DNA from 2 places in the Bacillus hominis genome. Region 2 is predicted to be linked to the other one. Evidence: riboswitches for the same ligand, from Rfam matches in the RefSeq annotation. Region 2 holds a riboswitch; the other holds the start of a gene.
The links. A riboswitch is a leader RNA that binds a small molecule or an ion and turns the genes downstream of it on or off. The one in region 2 is predicted to bind preQ1.
Positions count from the first base shown of each region.

Region 1: linked by a shared signal. The riboswitch ahead of queC (7-cyano-7-deazaguanine synthase QueC) and the one ahead of QUF93_RS10225 (QueT transporter family protein) in region 2 are both predicted to bind preQ1.

Region 1 is NZ_JAUCFS010000005.1:1,284,621-1,292,101, reverse strand. It holds gene QUF93_RS08915 (YkvS family protein) at 182-367, shown strand; gene queF (preQ(1) synthase) at 416-913, opposite strand; gene queE (7-carboxy-7-deazaguanine synthase QueE) at 932-1,648, opposite strand; gene queD (6-carboxytetrahydropterin synthase QueD) at 1,641-2,132, opposite strand; gene queC (7-cyano-7-deazaguanine synthase QueC) at 2,132-2,794, opposite strand; PreQ1 riboswitch class I at 2,888-2,931, opposite strand; gene QUF93_RS08890 (ATP-binding protein) at 3,140-4,348, shown strand; gene QUF93_RS08885 (DUF6254 family protein) at 4,358-4,474, opposite strand; gene QUF93_RS08880 (DinB family protein) at 4,642-5,175, opposite strand; gene QUF93_RS08875 (M3 family oligoendopeptidase) at 5,315-7,009, opposite strand; gene QUF93_RS08870 (MarR family winged helix-turn-helix transcriptional regulator) at 7,170-7,481, opposite strand, start outside.
Region 2 is NZ_JAUCFS010000005.1:1,533,528-1,541,008, forward strand. It holds gene QUF93_RS10210 (DMT family transporter) at 1-279, opposite strand, end outside; gene QUF93_RS10215 (reverse transcriptase-like protein) at 293-679, opposite strand; gene QUF93_RS10220 (aldose 1-epimerase family protein) at 855-1,727, opposite strand; PreQ1 riboswitch class I at 1,860-1,904, shown strand; gene QUF93_RS10225 (QueT transporter family protein) at 1,911-2,396, shown strand; gene QUF93_RS10230 (ribonuclease H family protein) at 2,527-3,186, shown strand; gene QUF93_RS10235 (zinc-finger domain-containing protein) at 3,199-3,375, shown strand; gene QUF93_RS10240 (DUF2564 family protein) at 3,410-3,658, opposite strand; gene cspB (cold shock-like protein CspB) at 3,778-3,975, opposite strand; gene QUF93_RS10250 (YqcI/YcgG family protein) at 4,237-4,965, shown strand; gene QUF93_RS10255 (LysE family transporter) at 5,105-5,737, shown strand; gene QUF93_RS10260 (hypothetical protein) at 5,757-6,050, shown strand; gene QUF93_RS10265 (sterol desaturase family protein) at 6,134-6,763, shown strand; gene QUF93_RS10270 (DUF485 domain-containing protein) at 6,989-7,330, shown strand; gene QUF93_RS10275 (solute symporter family protein) at 7,333-7,481, shown strand, end outside.

The sequences.
Region 1 (7,481 bases), 250 kb from region 2:
CATTTTCATCCTTCCTCTCCTAAACAATATCTTTTTACATATTTCCTTACAAAAAGTGAATATTTTTCGACTTTTTACTTTGGAAACATTTACAAAGTAGTAAATATAGTTCAAAATAAGAGGAAATAAAAAAGCCCAAATTATTCTTTTTTTGGGAAAACTAGAACAAGGAGAGTTGCTTATGCAGATCGCAGAAACTGGAGATATCATCGAATTTAAAGGTGGAATGCAAGGCCGTGTTCAAAAGGTAAATCAAAACTCCGTTATTGTTGATATAACAATTATGGAGAATTTTAGAGAACTAGATATGGAACCTCTTACAGTTGTAAGCCATAAAAACTATACTGTCATTAATCAACATGCATAATATAATAGAAAGAAGGGATCTGTATATCATACAGATCCCTTCTTTCTATTAACGATTATCGATCGTTTCTGGATATAAATCGTGATTCATCATACGGTAATCTGCCATTTGCTCATACTTAGTTCCTGGGCGGCCGTAGTTACAGTAAGGATCGATTGAAATACCACCACGTGGTGTAAATTTCCCCCATACCTCAATATAGCGTGGATCCATTAATTTAATTAAATCATTCATAATAACGTTCATGCAATCTTCGTGGAAGTCACCATGATTTCGGAAGCTAAATAAATATAGCTTTAAAGATTTACTCTCTACCATTCTTTGTTCTGGAATGTAGCTAATATAAATTGTTGCAAAATCTGGTTGTCCTGTTTTCGGACATAAACTTGTAAATTCAGGACAGTTGAATTTTACAAAGTAATCACGGTTTGGATGGTTATTATCAAATACCTCTAAAATTCCCGGGCTATATTCAAATAAATATTTTGTATTTTGATTTCCTAGTAATGTTACATCTTTTAAATCTTCGTCTAATCTTCCTGCCATTTTAAACATCCCTTCTTGTTATACTCCTCGTTTATTTCCCCATACTAACGCATGGAGCTGAGGCAATACTTTCGCATCATTCATTTCTTTACAATTCACAGCTTTTTCAATAAGCCATTCATATTTTTCTAATAAGTTTTTTATAAGCACCGCATCATCCACTGTTTTCGTATCATCATTCCCTACTTGTAAGAAAAATGGTACATTCGGATAACGCTCATGCATCTTAACTGCATATTCAAAATCTTGATCATCGAATACTACTACTTTTAAACTAAAATCTTTCCCTGCTAGTTTATGAATAACAGAATCTAACATCTGAAAATCTGTTTTCATCGCCGAACTTGGTGGTTTTGGAGAAATCGTTACCTCATCAATTTGAAGCAACCAATCTTGCCATTTACTTCCTTGTGTTTCTATCGCTGTTCGCATTCCATTCTCCTTTAATATAGAAAGAAGAAATTGCATATTTTTCAGCAAAACAGGATTTCCACCTGAAATCGTAACATGAGAAAAGTTTTCTCCACCAATTTCTACAAGATCATTCCAAATATCTTCCGGTGTCATTTGTTTAATTTGATCTTTGGCCGATCCATCCCATGTAAAAGCAGAATCACACCAAGCACAGCTATAATCACAGCCCGCTGTACGGATAAACATTGTCTTTTGGCCTACAACCATTCCTTCTCCTTGAATAGTCGGACCAAATATTTCTAAGACGGGGATTTTACTCATCGAGCATCCACTCCCGTCTTACTTCCGCATAACTAGTCGGTGTCTCAAAAAGACGAACAAATTCAACGCGAGCTCCCTTGTATTCGTTCTCACGATTATCTTTCGTTAATGCTTCTGCCATCTTTTCATAAATCCAAACGACCATATTTTCAGCAGTCGTATTCATTTCTGGCAATGTTTCGTTTAAATAACGATGATCTAAATAAATTTCTATTTCATTTTTCCAAATCTCTTTTATATCTCCAAAGTCAATTGCAAGGCCTATTTCATTTACATATCCGCTAATTCCAAATACGACTTTATATGTGTGTCCATGTAAATTTTTACATTTCCCTTCATAGCAGTGTAAATGGTGCGCTGCATCAAATGTAAATTCCTTGCTGACCATTACTCTTTTATTATGATATTTGAGTTGTTCACGCTGAATATCCTTGTCCATTTTTTGTAAATTTTCTACGATGCGAAATCCAAAAAAGTTATCCATTAGTTGCTCGCTCCTTCGCGTTCTTGTAGATACGTATCTAATCCTGCTTTACGAAGTTGACATGCTGGACATTCACCGCAACCATCACCAATGATTCCGTTATAACATGTTAATGTTTTTTCTCTAACAAACTCAAATGCTCCAAGTTCATCAGATAATTTCCATGTCTCTGCTTTATCAATCCACATAAGTGGTGTATGAATAACAAACGGATAATCCATAGATAAATTTAATGTAACGTTTAATGATTTCACAAACACGTCACGACAATCTGGATAACCACTGAAATCAGTTTCGCATACACCCGTTACAATATGACGTGCTCCAACTTGTTTTGCTAATACAGCCGCAAATGATAAAAATAGTAAATTCCGTCCATCTACAAATGTTGATGGCAATTCACCTTCTTCATGTGTAATCTCCATATCCGTTCTCGTTAACGCATTTGGAGCAAGTTGATTTAATAAGCTCATATCTAGTACCGTATGTTTAATTCCTAACTCTTTCGCGATTTCCGCTGCACAATCAATTTCTAACTTATGACGTTGATTGTAATTAAACGTTACAGCTTCCACTTCTGCAAACTGTTGTATTGCCCAAAATAAACATGTTGTACTATCTTGTCCACCACTAAAAACAACAACTGCTTTTTCTTTTTTCATTTCACTCATTCTCCTTCTCTACTACGAATAAGAAGAAAGAACGTTCTTGAACTGTCACAATAAAAAAACAAAACAATACCTAAGGATATTGTTGTTTCTATAGTTTTTTATAGAGGGAGTTCGCGAACCTCTCCCATGCAGTGCACGGAATTTCTTCTTTCATTAACAAAGATTATTGTAACATATTGTATACTACCATAAAAAATTTCTGATTTTTTCCGCTATTTCACATTTCATTTCTTTCATTTTATAGTATGATTAATTTAATGTGAGAAGAGAGGAGGCATCCAACTGAAACTCTTTATTATTTATCTCTTTTTAAATATATTATCCATCCTTGTTACAATGCTTGTATATCATTTATTTTGGAATCAAAAAGGGAAACGCTCTCCAAAATTAAATTCAGCTATATTTATTATATTATGTTGCCTCGCTACCATACTATGTATCACTTTCGCAGCAAAAACAAATTATGGATTTCAATTTGATATGCGTCATATCGTATTAATTGTTGGTACATTAACAGGGGGGCCAATTGCTGGTGCTTCTATCTTAGCTGTATTAAACATATACCGCTTCTTATTAGGAGGAATAGGTGTTTTCCCATCCTTTATCGCTTCGGTTCTACTATTCATTGTTCTACTATTAACATACAAACTGTTTAACCGAAGTTCTAATCGTATAAAAATAGCACTCGCTATCTTTTACAGTCTCATATTCGGATTTGTCTGGATACCATTTTTCCTTTCAGAGGTTACAAATACGGCAGATTATATACCACATATTATCGTGTACGAACTATGTACGATGCTTGGTACAATTCTTATTTTATATTTGCTACACATATTACAAACACAAGTTCGTCTCCAAAATGAACTTATAAATGCTGAAAAATTTCATTTAATCGGTGAAATGGCAGCTTCTATCTCTCATGAAATTCGTAATCCTTTAACTGCAACGAAAGGGTTTTTACAACTTTTACAGTCAGATACATGTTCTGAGAAAGAACGAAAATTATATATCGACATAGCCATTAATGGTATCGAACAAGCAAATCATGTTCTTACAGACTACTTAACTTTTGCAAAACCGAGTATTGAAAAAGAACAACAATTACAAGTAGAGGAAGAATTACTTCATGCGTTATCTTTAATTACACCTCTCGCCAATTTAACAAATGTTCGTATACATTACATAAAACAAAGTACATCTTTCTTTATAGCTGGTGAAAAGCAAAAGCTGAACCAATGCTTATTAAATATTTTTAAAAACTGTATTGAGGCTATGCCTAACGGTGGTGACCTTATTCTTACATTAGTTCCAGACCATAAACATATACAATTATATATAAAAGATACAGGTATTGGTATGGATCAAGAACAAGTAAAACGCCTCGGGTCACCTTTCTACTCGACGAAAGAAAAAGGGACCGGACTCGGGATGATGGTCGTCTTCAGTGTTATTCAAGCAATGAATGGAAAGGTTGATATTATTAGTGAAAAAGGAACAGGTACAACATTTTTATTAACTTTCCCAATCATACAAAAAACGTGATGAAGTTCATCACGTTTTTTCTGTTCCTTCAACTAATTCTGCAAAAGCTTTCACCTTTCCATGTGGCTTTTGGTTTTCTTTCCGAGCTTTCCAAGCGCGCTCTTCTTCTCTCTTTTTCTTTGACATACTTTGTTCAACTCCTTCTAACTCTTTCACCAAGTATTATTCCAAAGTAAGACAGGAAACTATGCATAGTTTTTTCTACCCTTTTTGATTATTTACCATACATTCACCGGCTTTTGAAGTGAGCTGCGCACAAAAAAGAAGCAGGAAGATCCCCCGCCCCTCTCATCTTACCGTTGTAGTATTGCATGTTTCGCCTCTTTTAACTGCGTAAGATGTCTTTGTTCATGCAAATCAAGAAATTGAACCCATTGATATAAATTCAAATCATTAAAAATAGGATGTTTTAATCCATTTTCAAATAATTCTTTTTCATCTATCACACTATGAAGCGCATGGAATAGTTCTTGTCGTGAATGTTCTAGTAATTGAATTCCTTGTTGTTTTTTCATTAAAGTTTCTGTTGGTTGCATTTGCTGAGGAGCTTCTCGTTTATATGTGCGATCAAGCGTAAGTTGGAGGTCTTTAAATGGAGTCAGTTTTCTTTCTTTTTTTTGTAAAGCATATACAAGGGCAGATGTCACCGATTGTTCTACTAAATGCAAGTGATGTAAAATTTGAATAATACTCCATTTATCACGGCGTGGCTTTACATTCACTTCTGTGTCATTTAACATTTCAATTTCTGATAATAGCGTGCTTCGAGTAAACTGTAATGAGTTCACCAAACTTTCTAAACTCACATCCATATTAGATTGGAGCATATTTCTTTCCCCCTTTTTGTTGTTGAAAAGAGGTGTTCCTCATTCGAAACACCCCTTTAATAATTCTGAATTTTCTTTTATTATCGCATCATTTTCCCATTATGTCGATGTTAAACATGTGAAAAAAAGCGCATGTTTTTTACAATTTTGTGTCGTCAATCGCATGTAACCATGCTTCAATTTCTGTAATAACACTTTTCACACAGCCTTCAGCAAATGGCGATGTTAAATTTGCAACTTCTACTAATTCCAAGAACGATTTACTTCCCCCTTGTTGACAAAGGTTCACATAATCTTCCCACGCCTCTTGTCTATTATCTCTTGCACGTTTCCAAAATTGTAGTGCACAAATTTGAGCAAGCGTGTAATCAATGTAATAGAAAGGTGAACTATAAATATGACCTTGACGTTGCCAGAAACCACCACGCTCTAAATAATCATTATCTTCATAATCACGATGCGGTAAATACTTCTTCTCTATGTTACGCCATGCTGCCTTACGCTCTTCGGGTGATGCTTCAGGATTTTCATATACATAATGTTGATATTCATCAACAGATACACCATAAGGTAAAAACAGAAGTGCTGAACTTAAGTGAGAGAAGTAATACTTTTCTGCATCTTCTTCAAAGAACGACTTCATCCATGGCCATGTAAAGAATTCCATACTCATAGAGTGGATTTCACACGCTTCATATGTTGGCCAATTATATTCTGGAATTTCAAATTTACGACTTTCATATACTTGGAAAGCATGACCCGCTTCATGTGTTAATACGTCAATGTCACCGGATGTTCCATTAAAGTTTGAGAAAATAAATGGTGCTTTATAATTCTCGATATATGTACAATATCCACCGCCAGCTTTTCCTTTTTTTGCAACTAAATCTAATAAATCATTATCTAGCATAAAATTGAAAAACTCATCTGTTTCAGCCGATAACTCTTTATACATCGTTTTCCCATGATTAACAATCCAATCCGCATCTCCTTTTGGAGTTGGATTACCTGTAGCAAACTCAAAGTTTTCATCGTAATATGCTAACTTCTCTACACCGATACGTGCTTGTTGTCTCTTTCTTAATTCCGTTGTAACGGGAACGATATAATCAAGTACTTGCTGACGATAATTCGCCACCATCTCTGCATTATAATCTGTACGATACATTCTTGCATATCCAAGTTCAACAAAGTTTTTGAAACCTAAAGATTTTGCGATGTTTGTTCTCACTTTAACAAGCTCATCATAAATACGATCTAGTTCTTCCTCGTTCTCAGCTAAAAATCCGTAGTATGCTTCACTTGCTACTTTACGTTCATTTCTTTCTTTTCCTTGCATAAATGGAATAAGTTGCGATAACGTTCTTTCTTCTCCTGCAAAGTCAATTTTTGCAGATGCTAATAACTGTGTATATTGTGAAGATAATTTATTCTCTAATTGTAAATCTTTCACAACTTCATCTGAATATGTTTTTAAATCGCATTCTGCTAGAGCAAATAATTGCTTTCCATAATACGCTTCTAATTCTTCACGAAATGGAGAATTAATTAACGCCTTATAATATTTTGTTCCATAGCCTTGTACAACTGGAGAGTATTCATCAAAGAAATCTTGCTCTTCCTTGTAAAAAGCATCTGTCGTATCAACAGAATGGCGTATGTAACAAAGGTTCCCCATTGTACCAAAATCATTACGAATTTCATTAATTGAATTAATTACTTGTTTTTGTTCTTCAACCGTTTTTGCCTTATCGAACTTTTCTAAAGCAACAGTAAACTTCTCTTTTAATTCTTCAATATTTGGCCGTTTATATTCATAGTCTTTAAATGACATGAACGAGCCCCCTCTCCATTATATGCATCATTACTATAATTCAATGCTTACTTACAAATCTCCTCTTATTCTTCAGCAAAATGCGGTAGATGATGTCATGAATACATGCACACAAAAAAGCCTTGGATTTCTTTATCCAAAGCTCCTTTGGAACATAGCATCATTTTTCATACTTTCCAATTTTTTTCAATAGATCAAGTAATTCATCCTTCTCATCCTTCGTTAACATTTCAAAAGACTGATGTATAACTTGCTCATGACCTGGAAAAATAGAAGCAATAAAGCTCTCTCCAGACTCCGTTAATTGCGCATAAATAACACGCCTGTCATTTGGACATGGAATTCGTTTTACAAGCCCTTTTTTCTCTAACTTATCTACAACGTATGTAATGCTGCCACTAGCTATTAAAATACGCTCACCAATTTGCTGAAGTGGTTGGCCTCCTTTATGATATAGTAATTCTAATACAGC
Region 2 (7,481 bases):
TGTATAGAGTAAACCGAATGTCTGTAATAAATACCCAACACATAAGAAAAACCCAACAATTAGCCCAGCAAGACTACTATGTTTTATGTCTTGTTTTGAAGTTTTTTGAGAGAAAATCATTTGAACGAATAATAAAATAATTCCAGCAAATAAAAAGCGAATAGCATTAAAAGTAAATGGACCAACGAAAGACATAGCATTTTGAACGACAACAAACGTAGCTCCCCAAATAAAAGAGACAAATAATAATGCGAGAGGAGCAATCCACCCTTTTTTCACACTCATACCCCCGTTAATTTTGTGAAATGGCTTTTCTAGCCAATTCATCAGCGACTTTATTTTGACTACTTGGAATCCACTTAATAAAAAAGAGATCGAAATTTTTTATGTACTGCAGTGCTTCTTCTAGAAGCGGTGCAAACATTTTATTTTTTGCGTATTCTTTTTCAACAGCCCGCTCAACAAGTTGGGAATCTGTACGAAAAGATACACTGCTATAATTATGCGCTGCGCAATACTTTAATGCTGCAAGTAAAGCGTGGTATTCTGCTTCATGGTTTGACATTGTCCCAAGTGGTAATGACAATTGTACAGGTGGCTGTACCCCTTTAATAAAAACCCCGGCACCAGAAGGGCCAGGATTTCCTTTTGTTGCACCATCAATATATACTTCAATCAAAATGCGAAACCTCCAAATTATAAGATTATCCCGCGTTAACGGGTAGTAAGACACCCACCTCAAAACTCGGCTGAAACAATGAAGTTAGGTGGGTGTCGGGCTGCCCGTAAATGCCCGATTGGTGTGGGCTAATAATCAGTGGGGATGAACACCCCCCACTGATTAAAGTTTCACTTTATCCAATTGTAATGCTATAACGACATGTAAATGTTTCATTCGCTTGTAAAGACTGAATTCCTTTTTTTTCTTTGAAATCTTTTGCTGGTTTTACTTCATCAGCGATTCCATACCAAGGTTCAATACATAAGAAAGGTGCGTTATCTCCTGGTGTCCATACGCCGACAAATGGGAACCCATCAAATTCTACTTTTACAAATTTATTATGTTTATGTGAGCGAATCGAAATTTCATTCGTATTCATATTTTCAAAAATAAGTGCGTCATTTTTGAATAAATCGTATGTAAGTGGTAACTCTTTTGTATTTTCAGCGATTAGTTGCTTGTTACTTGAAAGATAAGGTCCTTCTAGTACACTTGTTTCTAAGCGTTCTGAACCATTAAATGATAGATGATAATCTGTAAATGATTCGCCGTCTACTAATGGGAAATTGAATCCAGGGTGTGCTCCAATTGAGAAGAACATCTCTTTTGAAGAAGGATTATTTACTTCATATGTAACATGTATATTTTGTTCTTCTAACTCATAAGAAACAAGTAATTTAAATTCGTATGGATACTTTTGTAGTGTCTCTTCATTACTCGTAACGATATAAGTGATGTTTGTTTCACTTTGTTCTTTAACAGAGAACGAAAGGTCACGGGCAAAACCATGCTGTGTTAATGAATAAGGTTTACCGTCTACGTAGTATGTATTTTCTACTAATCGACCGACGATTGGAAACAAGATTGGTGCACGACGTCCCCAATAAGTAGAATCACCTTGCCATAAATATTCTGTGTTGTCTTCTTTTAAGCGAACGCTTTGCAGTTCTGCACCTTTGTCAGAAATGGAAACGATCACTTTTTCGTTTTGAATTGTTGCGGTCATGAAGTGAAACCTCCTAAATATTTCATATGTTTCATTATACGTTGTCTAAAAGAAAAAAGGTAGTTCATGATAGGAATCTATTGACGAAAGAGTGCCTATTGCGTAAAATATAATCTTGTTGCTTAAAAAGCGAATGACGTGGTTCGAAACCATCCCACGTAAAAAAACTAAGGAGATTTTGTCATGAATATAAGAACATTAGTCGGTAATGGTATTTTAGCGGCATTATATATTGCTGTTTCTATGCTTATTCAGCCATTTGGCTTTACGAATGTACAGTTTCGTATTTCAGAGATGTTTAATCATCTCGTTGTATTCAATAAGAAAGCAATTTACGGGATTGTATTAGGTGTATTTTTAACGAATCTCTTTTTCTCACCTATGATCGCTTATGATTTAGTATTTGGAGTAGGGCAATCAATTCTTGCACTACTTGCAACTATTATTTCTATGCGCTTTATTAAAGGTGTTTGGGCTCGTATGATTTTTAATACAGTTATTTTTACAATTACAATGTTTATGATAGCAATTGAACTTCATCTTGCGTTTGATCTGCCATTTTTATTGACATGGCTAACTTGTGCAGTTGGTGAATTTGTTGTGATGGCGATTGGTATGCCTGTAATGTACTGGATTAATAAGCGAGTGCAATTTGAAAGATTTATGTAATAGATGAAAGAGCTGTTCCTTATATAGGATGGCTCTTTTTGTATGTGATTATATTGAATATAATACTGTGACTCTTGATAAAATATAATAAAATAAATATTAAGAAGTCTTATTATAAGGGGAATCTAGTATGAAATATAAAATACATTGGTTGTATAAAACGAAGCGTGGTTTACAAACTGAATTAACAACAGATTATATGAACATAGAAGAAGTGCTTCAATTTGCGGAGGATTTTGAGAAAACAGGTAGGGTGAAAGAACTTTTATTTTACGATGAAATGGATGCAGAATGGTCATTAAAAGAAATGAAAAAACTAAGTAAGCAAGTGGAGGAAGATCCTCAAGAAATTCAAGTTTATTTTGATGGTGGTTATGATGTGCAGACGAAAGAAGCTGGGGTTGGCATATGTGTATACTATAAAAAAGGAAATACAAATTATCGAATTCGTCGCAATGCATACATAGAAGGCATATATGATAATAACGAAGCGGAGTATGCAGCATTATTATACGGGATGAATACACTCGAGGAATTAGGAATTAAATATGAAGCAGTTACACTTCGGGGTGATTCTCAAGTTGTACTGCAGCAATTAGCTGGTGAATGGCCTTGCTATGATGAACATTTAAATCATTACTTAGATCAAATTGAACAAAAAGCGAAGAAAATGAAATTAAAGCTTGTTTGTGAACCGATATCTAGAAAACAAAATAAAGAGGCGCATCAATTAGCAACGCAAGCATTAGAAGGAACGGCAATTGACAGTCATAAAGAAATAACCGAATAGAGAGGTGCAAAGGTGAATAAAAAGCAACTCATTACAGAGGTAAATGACTTATTAGAGACGTATTGCGAAGGATGTTTCTTACAGGATCATAATCGGAAAAATCATAGTAAATACTATGCCCATTCTTTTTGTATACGGCAATGTACGGTTGGAGAGAAATTGAAAAAGTATGGGGAGCAATTGTCATGAAAAAACATCCAGAGAATTTTCTCTGGATGTTTTTTTAATGCTTCGCTTCGTGTAATTGATGCTCACATTTACTTAATTTCTTTTCCTCATTCATTAGAAATGGCTCATCTAAATCTGTCGCAACAGATTTCATAATTTCAAGCTGGGAGCGAGCTGCTTCTACAGCAGTAGTAGCATGCTCTAATGTGTCTGGATCCATTGAAATTGTTGCAGAACCTACCATCTTTTGTGCAGTTTCTACACGGAATTTTACTTCTTCAAAATCATTTACTTCTGATCCCATTAATAATTCCTCCTTTGTATAGTGCGCATTTCACATAGTTTTTGCTCTGTAAAACGGAAATATACAAAGGAATAACAAAGGAGGTTACCAAGTAAGGTAACCTCCTGTTATATGTGGGATTAAAGTTTTACTACGTTAGCAGCTTGAGGTCCACGGTTTCCTTCAGTAATGTCGAAAGATACTTCTTGACCTTCCTCTAAAGCTTTGTAGCCGTCGCCTTGAATAGCAGAGAAATGTACGAATACATCTTCAGAGCCTTCCATTTCGATAAATCCAAAACCTTTTTCATTATTAAACCATTTTACTTTTCCTTGCATGTCACAATTCCTCCTAAAAACAATTCCTTTTTTCATTTAGTGAAATTCATTAAAAAAATAATATAAATAAAAAATGCTATATTATCGAATATTCTGCTAAATGATTAATTTAAATATACACGAATTGGTAGAATTCAGTCAAGTAAGCGGTTTTAAAATTTTGTATTTTTAAATAATTTTTTCTCGGATTTTTAAAAAGGTATAGGACAAGCCGCGTATGTAATATTCTTAAGTGAATGCTGTACATAATGAGGTGAAAGAATGGATGAGTCTTATTTATTAGATAATGAAGGAATGGAGAATAGAGTCGACATACCGAATTGGGTTGCAAAAGAATTTCATAATTTTTCGAGTGTCGTGTTAGAACCAACTTTTCCGTGTTATTTCGGTTTAACAGCTTTGAAAAAGAATGAACTTCGTTATTCATTTCTCTCTCATAATGATTGGGGGCATTTACCCAATACAATGTTATCTTTTTTAGAGTTAATGAGAGAGCGGCCGATTGTAAGAAGAGGATTTTTTCTTTTTGTGGAACCGGAATGTGAAGAAAAATCAATCGAATATTATCGAGATTATTTTTGGAAAGTACTACAATATTTGCATGAACAAGATAATCAATTATGGCCAAAGCAAATCCCGAAAAATCCAGAGCATTATTTATGGGAATTTTCATTTGGTGGTGAACCAATATTTGCATTTGGGAATGCGCCAGCTTATAAACAGCGAAAGACTAGGCATTTGGGGAATTCTCTCATTATTGGATTCCAGCCACGAACTATTTTCGATGGATTAGAAGGAGATCGTCCTAAAGGGGCGTATTCAAGACAAATGGTCCGTGAACGAGTTGAAAAGTGGGATCAGTTGCCGAAGCACCCTAACATTAGTCACTACGGCGATCCTAATCATCGTGAATGGAAACAATATTTCATAGGGGATGATATTGAGCCGATTAAAGGTAAATGTCCTTTTCATTATAGAGTAGAGAAATAAGAGCCATCAACTGGATGGCTCTTTTGTATGTTTTGGATAAAAAAGGGTATTGTATTAGTGAATAATTTTTATGAAAGCTAGTCTATTTTCTATATTTGCATCATTACTTAATAGTAAAAGAAGTAGAAAGGATAGAGCGATGTTTGGAGCAATTATACAACAAATAGTATTAGGTATTTCATTAGCTGCACCGGTAGGTCCAATTAATATTGAAATGTTAAAACGGGGAATTGAACGTGGATTTTGGCATGCATGGATTGTTGGAATCGGAGGCATGACTGCTGATATTTTGTTTATGCTTCTCATTTATTTTGGTTTATCTTCTGTGTTTATGTATACATATGTACAAGCTTTTATGTACTGCGCTGGGTTTTTCTTATTATTTTATTTAGGATTTCAAAGTGTAAAACAAGGAATTTCCCGCTCGAATATGGAATATAAAAAAGAAGAGGTAGGTGGCCTTAAACAATCGTTTATGGCAGGGTTTTTAATCGCGATATCCAATCCATTAAATCTTGTTTTTTGGTTTGGAATATACGGAAGTACACTTAGCTCTTTACTTACAAAGGTAACGAAACAAGAAGCTTTTTTGTACAGTCTGTGCATTATTGTCGGTATTATTTTGTGGAATTTAAATATTGCTTTTTCTGTACATTTTGGAAGAACTTTATTAAAACAAAAAGCACTTGGCTATATTACAGCCGGAGCAGGTATTATTTTAGTAGGATATTCTATCCATTTTGCATACAAAGCTTTACAGTTGTTCACATAAGATTGAAGGGGAGATTTTTATGTATCGAACCACTATTGACGGAAAAGAAATTATTATCACTTTAGCACCAAAAATTCGAAAAGAAATTACTGATCGAAATCCACTTTATGAAGCAGTCTTTAATACTGCAGCAAGGTTGCTGCAAACGAAACAACCAACGTTTGCGGTAAATCATGAAGTATTTGGGCTTATTATTGGAGAAGTACAAAGGGGTGAAGTAACGGTGTTTGCAGTAGAACACATTATCCCGAAGCAAAATATATTTGGTCCGAACACTTTTTTCTCGACAATAGAACAGCAGGCAAATTTGTAAAGTGAATAGAATAAGAATAAAATAGAAAAGAAATGGTCGTAACGATATGTTACGGCTGTTTTTTGAGAAAAGGGGGAAGAAAGATGAAGAGAGTGGTAAAGGAGTTTTTTTTACAACATGATATTGTTATTATGTATAGTATTCTATTTATTTTCATCATTATTTTAAAAATGCAATTTTTCACCTGGATAGGTATGTTAGCGTGTGTGTTTGGGATTGCTTTTTATACGTTTAACGAATATATGACACATCGTTTTTTATTTCATTTAAAGCCGCCTAAAAACGCATTTTTATTAAAAATGTTAAGAAGATTACATTATGATCATCACGTATATCCAGATGATTTGAAACTTTTATTTTTGCCTGTATGGTTTAGTATACCTAGTTTTACTATATATTTACTTATATCGTACGGTATTACAAAAAGTGTTACTGTTACACTTTCATTTGGAATCGGAATGATTATCATGCTCCTCGTTTATGAATGGAAACATTATATTGCACATAAACCGATTCGTCCCTTCACTAAATTTGGAAGATGGCTAAAAAAACAGCACATATTACACCATTATAAAAATGAAAAGTTTTGGTTCGGAGTTTCAAATCCAGTATTCGATTTTATATTTGGAACTCTTAAAGATGGAAAAGACGTTGAATTAAGTGAAACAGCTCGTAATTTAGAAAAGGAGACAAAGAAAGAAGTAGTGCGATAAGCACTACTTCTTTCTTAATGAGGGGAAAAAGTAATTGAGGTTTCGCTGTATTTTGAAAAAGTATATTAAAAATTTAAGAGAAATTGACGAAAAATGTCTATCGAAAAATCTTTGCAGGAATGTATAGATTGTCTAAAATGAAAATAAGTTTCTGAATATTTATAAAATTTAGTCTTTATGTATGCAAGGGAGAATTGTATTTTAAGTAAGAGAGGGGACCAGAGAATGAAACGAGATGATACGTCAGCACGTAAGTTACAAAATGAGGTGAATTATACAGAAGTTGTTCAGTCTGAAGAGTTTCAATTGTTATTAAATACGAAAAAGAAGTTTATCATTCCGATGAGTATTTTCTTTTTAAGTTTTTTTATTACATTACCTATTTTAACATCGTATTCAAAGGTGCTCAATACACCGGTATTTGGTGATGTGACATGGGCGTGGGTATTTGCTTTTGCGCAATTTATAATGACATGGGCATTATGTATGATTTATAGCAAAAAGGCGGAATCCTTTGATGAAATGTCGCAAAAAATTCTACAAAATATGCAAAAAGGGAGGGGCTGAATTTGAATACTACTGCGTTTGCACTATTTTTAATTATTGTTCTTGGTACGCTCGTCATAACCTATTTTGCATCGAAAAAAACGAAAAATGCGAGTGAATTTTATACGGCTGGAGGGGGATTAACTGGTTGGCAAAATGGACTGGCTATTGC